Regions from separate parts of the Sporosarcina sp. NCCP-2331 genome, predicted to be linked through region 2. Evidence: a T-box and tRNA genes for the amino acid it is inferred to sense, from the RefSeq annotation. Region 2 holds a T-box; the other holds one or more tRNA genes.
What was found. The T-box of region 2 lies ahead of NCCP2331_RS13305 (valine--tRNA ligase). A T-box ahead of a tRNA ligase gene usually reads a tRNA of that ligase, here a tRNA-Val.
Positions count from the first base shown of each region.

Region 1: it encodes a tRNA-Val, which carries the amino acid that the T-box ahead of NCCP2331_RS13305 (valine--tRNA ligase) is inferred to sense. The anticodon was not compared.

Region 1 covers NZ_BRCD01000016.1:35,292-38,717, forward strand. The annotation lists gene NCCP2331_RS10705 (TRAP transporter permease) at 1-1,062, shown strand, start outside; gene NCCP2331_RS10710 (hypothetical protein) at 1,434-1,583, shown strand; tRNA gene NCCP2331_RS10715 (tRNA-Val) at 1,773-1,845, shown strand; gene NCCP2331_RS10720 (RluA family pseudouridine synthase) at 2,377-3,273, shown strand.
Region 2 covers NZ_BRCD01000023.1:12,683-16,108, forward strand. The annotation lists gene NCCP2331_RS13305 (valine--tRNA ligase) at 1-1,194, opposite strand, end outside; T-box leader at 1,380-1,598, opposite strand; gene NCCP2331_RS13315 (hypothetical protein) at 1,813-2,442, opposite strand; gene hemL (glutamate-1-semialdehyde 2,1-aminomutase) at 3,175-3,426, opposite strand, start outside.

The DNA of each region.
Region 1 (3,426 bases), on a different contig from region 2:
GGAGTAACATACTGGGAAATTGCGAAAGCAGCAGCGATCCCGGCGTTATTGTACTTTACAGGAATTTGGATTATGACGCACTTTGAAGCGAAACGTGTTGGATTGGCGGGAATGGATGCTTCCCAGATTCCAAATAAGAAAGAAACGCTGAAGAAAATATATCTGCTGCTTCCGATTCTAGGGATTATCGTGTTTTTATTAGCAGGTATACCTACGATGAAAGCGGCGTTATTAGGTATCGTTTTGACGATTGTTGTCAGTTCAATCAGTAAAGAAACGAGAATTGGAATTCGTGATATGATTCAGGCGCTTGTTGACGGGGCACGAACAGCATTGGCTGTCGCAGCTGCGACTGCTTGTGCGGGGATCATTGTTGGAGTTGTCGTGAAAACAGGGTTGGGATTAAGTCTGGCAACCGGTTTGATTTCAGCTGCCGGCGGTAATATATTCCTGACGTTATTCTTTACGATGTTAGCTGCGATCATTTTAGGAATGGGATCGCCTACAACTGCAAACTATGTTATTACGTCTACAATTGCAGCACCGGCAATTATTACCCTGCTGATGCTTGATATGCCGCCTGGCGCAACTGTGCCAATCGTGGTGGCTGTCTCTGCACACTTATTCGTGTTCTATTTCGGTATCATTGCCGATATCACGCCGCCGGTGGCACTTGCCGCATTTGCAGCGTCTGGGATTTCGGGCGGAGATCCGATCAAGACAGGTGTGACATCTGCGAAACTGGCAATTGCCGCCTTTATCATTCCGTATATGTTCGTATTTAATCCCGCGATGCTGATGCTGGATTCGAGTGTTACGGAAATTGTATGGGTGACCTTTACAGCGATTGTGGGAATGGTGGCGATTGGAGCCGGGATGATTGGTTTTTGGTATCTTAAATTAAACTTGATCATGCGAATCGTGACAGTAGGTACTGGGATGCTGTTGATTTATCCAGAAACCTTAACAGATATTATTGGTTTAGTGCTATTCGCTATCTTGATGGCATGGCAGTTTATTAGTCATAAAAAACAAAACCCGTCCAATATGGTAACGGACTAACATAAAAAACTTGTCTGATTAACTGAAAAGTTGAGCAGACAAGTTTTTTTATCAATTGAAATACGAAGTATCTGAATAAATAAATAAGCGCATAAATTAATTTGTGAGTATTGAACTATTTACGTTAATACGTAAGATAGCTTGCTAGTCTAGTTATGTCAGCTGTAAAGTGGAAACGAATGAAATCAAACATAATAATGTATGAAAGTCAACAAGCCGAAGGTCTATAATTAACTAAATTCATTTTGGACTAATTACGCAGTTTTGCCCAAGCTGATTCTGTCTATACTATATATAAGCAAAACGATAACAAATACTGAACTACATACCGCCAATGAAAAAAAGCTTTTTAAAAAAGGAGTGTATCAACTATGGAGAATCAAGACATCTGGTTTGAAAATTTATTTGAAGGTCATTTAGCACACGGGATTAATAAAGAACGAATCAGCGAGTTGGATCATGAAGAATTTTTGTATTTTGAGCAGGCGCAGTCAGAAGAATCTGTAACACATATGCAGTAAGCGAAAAGGAGTGTTTCAACTGGCAAATGTAAAAGTGGTATATGAAAGTCGGTAATTTTTCTGCGCAGATCAGGGAAATTACCGATTTTTAATTTGTCTATTTACAATGAATGAAGAAGATGCTATTATAGTATTTGTGCTTATACAAGATGACTTGTTTATCACAGTATGCACATAGCAGTTCAATTCGATTCCTTAGCTCAGCTGGGAGAGCGCCACCTTGACAGGGTGGAGGTCGCTGGTTCGAGCCCAGTAGGAATCATAGGTGCCAAACCTAAGTTAATTACCGTCGGAACAACGGTTTTTAACAATAAGAGACCCTATTAGGCCGGATGCCTAGGGGTCTCTTTTCTATATTATAATGAAAAAATTATTGTTCCTCAAAATAAAATCTGCACAAAAAACGGTTCTCGACTAATTAGGGGTTTCGTTGCTCGACTTTGCAGGAAGTTTGAATGAAGTGTGAGTTTGCAGTTTAGACCTGCTTCGGCGCCGGGGGATTGCCTTACGCTATGAGCCTACTGGCGAAAAGCGTGCATCACTGCCTTAATTTCTGCAAAGAACGCAGAAATTAAGGCAAAGCGAACCCTTAGCTGTTCGCTTGGCTCACCGAGGGCCCGCAGGACACGCGTCCGCCTGGAACGCAGGGAAACGGTCACTTCCCACTTACCATATACTCTACAATTACAGTCAAATCTCAAACTGCTCAGGTAATAGAATGTCAACCACATGTATTGGTAAAGAGCCTTAATTAAAAAATGTATAAAACATTTCCACGTCGGAGGTTAATTTTATGAAAAGAAAACAACAAAAATCTAACACAACGGAATACACTGTTCAGGAACAGGCCGAGCTGCTGCCGTTTTTACTGCAAGTTATGTCAAAAAGCAGCCGGAATTCTGTTAAATCCGTTTTGACGCGCGGTCAGGTCATGGTGGACGGCCAAACAGTAACACAGCACAATCATTCTTTACAGCCGGGCCAGAAGGTTGAAATACAAAGTAATAAAGCCGCTCTCAACGTGTCCAAATTAGCAGGCGTATCCATTCTGCATGAAGATGACGATATCATCGTGATCAATAAGGAGGCGGGAATGCTTTCTGTTGCTTCTAATACAAGAGAACAGGAGATGACCGCATATCGGCAGGTAACGGAATATGTACGTAGAATTCATCCTGAAAACAGGATTTTTGTGGTGCACAGACTGGATAAAGACACATCAGGCGTGATGATGTTTGCCAAGAATGAAAAAGCTCAGCAAACGCTGCAAAATTCTTGGAATGAGTCAGTAAAGGAGCGGATGTATACCGCGCTGGTACAAGGCAAAGTGAGGAGTGCTTCAGGCACAATCGATTCCTGGTTAACTGAAAACAGTGCGTTCAAAGTCTATTCGAGCCAGTATGATAATGGCGGACAGCGCGCAATCACTCATTATAAAAGAATTCAGGCTAATAAAGAGTGTTCATTGCTGGAAGTTTTGCTTGAGACAGGACGGAAAAATCAAATTCGCGTGCATATGGAAGAAATAGGTCACCCTGTGTTGGGCGATAAGAAATACGGATCAACGAGTAATCCGCTGCGAAGATTAGGTCTTCATGCGACGGCATTGTCCTTCCTGCACCCGCGGACTGGTGAATTAGTTCGATTTGAAGCGGCAGTCCCGGCGATGTTTATCACTCGATCAAAATAAATATTTCACATTGCAGTCCTCGCAGAAGATCTATGCCTGCGAGGACTTTTTTTTATCGCGTTATTCAAATAATCATTTGATTAACCTGATTGACAATAATAATTGGATTGAATATACTGAAAGTAATCAATCAAACGAGTGATTGAATGTTCT
Region 2 (3,426 bases):
TCCAAGATACGTCTTTTCAAAGCGTTCCGGAACGAAATGAACTTTTTCTTCTTCATTTTTCTGCAGATTAATCGCTTCTTCGGAAAGCGGCTGCATCTTCACGAACCATTGTGTAGACAGATAAGGTTCAACCACCGCACCGCTTCGCTCAGAGTGACCGACAGAATGCATATGTTCTTCAATTTCAAAAAGCACACCCATATCCTGAAGATCTTTCACAATTTGCTTGCGGCATTCGAAACGATCCATGCCTTCATACTTGCCCGCCAGCTTATTCATTGAACCGTCTTCATTCATAACGAGTACGCGTGGCAAATTGTGACGATTACCCACTTCAAAGTCATTCGGATCATGAGCCGGTGTTATTTTCACAGCTCCGCTTCCGAAGTCCATTTCAACGTAATCATCTGCAACAATCGGAATTTCACGGCCGACAATCGGCAACTTTACCATCTTGCCAATTAAATGCTGGTAACGCTCGTCATCCGGGTGTACGGCAACGGCTGTATCCCCGAGCATCGTTTCCGGACGTGTAGTCGCAATCTCAATATGTCCCGTGCCATCCGTCAATGGATAGCGCATATGATAGAATGCACCCTGCACATCTTTATGGATAACCTCGATATCAGACAAAGCCGTCTTCGTCGCAGGATCCCAGTTAATAATATATTCTCCGCGGTAGATCAGATCTTTTTTATAAAGGGTAACGAAAACTTCACGCACTGCTTTGGATAGACCTTCGTCAAGTGTAAAACGTTCCTGTGAATAATCGAGAGCCAATCCAAGTTTTGACCATTGCTCACGGATATGATCCGCATATTCTTCTTTCCATTTCCATGTCTCTTCAACGAATTTCTCGCGGCCCAGATCATAACGCGTCTTGCCTTCAGCACGCAGTTTTTCTTCCACTTTCGCCTGTGTGGCAATCCCTGCGTGGTCCATCCCTGGAAGCCACAAGGCATCATAGCCTTGCATACGCTTCATTCGAATAAGCATATCCTGTAACGTAGTATCCCACGCGTGCCCTAAATGAAGCCGGCCGGTCACATTCGGCGGCGGGATCACAATGGTATACGGTTCTTTCTCGCTCTTTACATCGGACTCAAAATATTTACCTTGAAGCCACCAGTCATAGCGGCCGTTTTCGACTGCCTGGGGATCGTATTTTGTCGGCATTGTCAGTTCATCTGTCATTTTTAGTTCCTCCTTTATTCTTTCAAGCGCGCCTTGGCGTGATTGCGTCTGGATTTTGAAATGTGCTTGCACATTTAACTCCATCCAAAATTCATGACATCCGCCGGAGGCTTTATCTGAATTCAGCAGGGGTTTTCTGTTGAATTCAGATAAAAGTGAATACAAAAAAGCCCCATACATCCCGTAAAAAGGACGAAGGAGCTCGTGGTACCACCTTTATTTATGAACGCTTAATAAGCATACATCTTCATGGATCGTAACGGTTTTCACCGGTCTCTGCTACTGAAGGTTCACAGAAACTGCTCATAGGCGACGTTCCATCTGCAGTTTCCAGGTACGTCCCACCAATCGCACCCTCTCTTAAGAAAACCCGTCACATGTACTGACCTATTCAACGCATAGATATTCTAATCCCCATTATTATAGTGGAAGAACGCTGAAGACGTCAAGCGTAACTTAATGAAACCTGAAAGGATGGTGTACGTGCGCAGAAGCTATAATCCCTACTTGCTGCCGCCTTGGCTGAGGAAAACCAGGTTTTACTGCAAGAACTGTATTATTCCGCTGACCGTTTTCCAATTAATCCGGCTGCTGATCGTGCCGACAACAGGCGACTTTTTATTGTTTTGCCTCCTCGCCTGTCTCTCGTTCTGCTTCTACAAAAACATTATTTGAATGGAAGATCTTTCTTGTTACATCGTCATCAAGCTCTGCGATGTACAAGAGAAAGTCTTCCATTTCTTTTTGCCCCTGCTCCACTGCCTGATCGGCATTCGCCAAAAACTCTAAATGAGATGTCGACTCTACTGCGACTGCTACTTCCTGTACTGCAGCCACTGCTTCTTCTTTCACAACCGATTCGCTCTGAAGCTGTACTTTCCATTCTACATACAATCCGCCGTCTTCCAGCGGAGAGGACTGTACATCGGCGATTTTCAGATCAACCGTACTGACTGTTTCCGAAGGCAAATCCACATTCAGCGGGACCGCATATTCAAAATATCCATTGCCGTTCTCCACTTCCACATCGTCAATAATTAAGCGATCTTCTGCTGAATCCTCGATCAGCTTGTCTGAATCAAAGACCACATTGGCGGCGATATGATAAATTCCTTGCAGCCGGATTGCCTCTTCTGTGCGTTCTTCCGTATAACCCGGCGTCACTTTCAGCTCGGCAGCCTCCGAAAAAGCACCATATTCAGCCGGAAAATAAAAAGTCTCCGACACTGTCCATTCATGTGCAGTCAATATGCTTCACTCCTTTTCTTAACTCAGGCCATTATATGAAGCTGCTGCGATTTTTAGAAGAAATCTTTTTAGGGTCTGCGCCAAAATTTGTTTTTGATAACGTGTCACGTACGTATTGCGTAAATCCTGCGGCAGTTTAAAGCCGCTTCGGCGCTGGGGGATTGCCTTACGCTATGAGCCTACTGGCGAAGAACGTGCCAGCAGTCTCCCAGCAACGGCCGACCCCGCAAAGGCGCCTTCGCTGGTGTGGAGAATATATGTCATGCTGCTTTTTTGCAGAGTGCGAGTTAGTCGGCGTTGTTTCGTTTACTCGACTTTGCAAAGTCATTGATCGCAAGGATCTGTGTCCCTTGGGGGGTAATAGGTATTGCATGAAATTCTATACTTCTTATACTAATCTAAGACAGTAAGCTCATACTGCCCACTCACGCAAAGAGTATTGAAAAACAATCCAGTGTACCTTCGTTCCAGGCGGCGACTCTGGGAGGATCAGCCCGATAGGATGAGACAACTAAGGGGAGCGAAGCGACCAGTTGGCTCACCGAGGGCCCTCCAGAACGCGTCCGCCTGGAACGCAGGGAAACGGTCTCTCTCTACTTACCTTTAACTCCAAACTGCTTGCTATGTACACTGTCAAGCACTTGTTTTGGTGATGAGCCAAACTTTTAAAACAAAAAAACACCAGGCGGGACATCTGTCGTCACAACAGATGTCCGCCTGGCGTTTTGAAAATTATTTCTTTAATTTAGCAAATACGCGATGGAACGCTTCTACCGTTGTTGCAATATGCTCTTCAGTATGAGCAGTAGATAAGAACATACCTTCAAATTGAGAAGGCGGCAGGAAAATGCCTTCTTCTGCCATCAAACGATAGTATTCTGCAAATAATTGCAGATCGGAAGTTTTTGCCTGATCGTAATTATTGACCCGTTCATTCGTAAAGAAGAACCCGATCATCGAGCCGGCACGGTTTACTGTATGCGG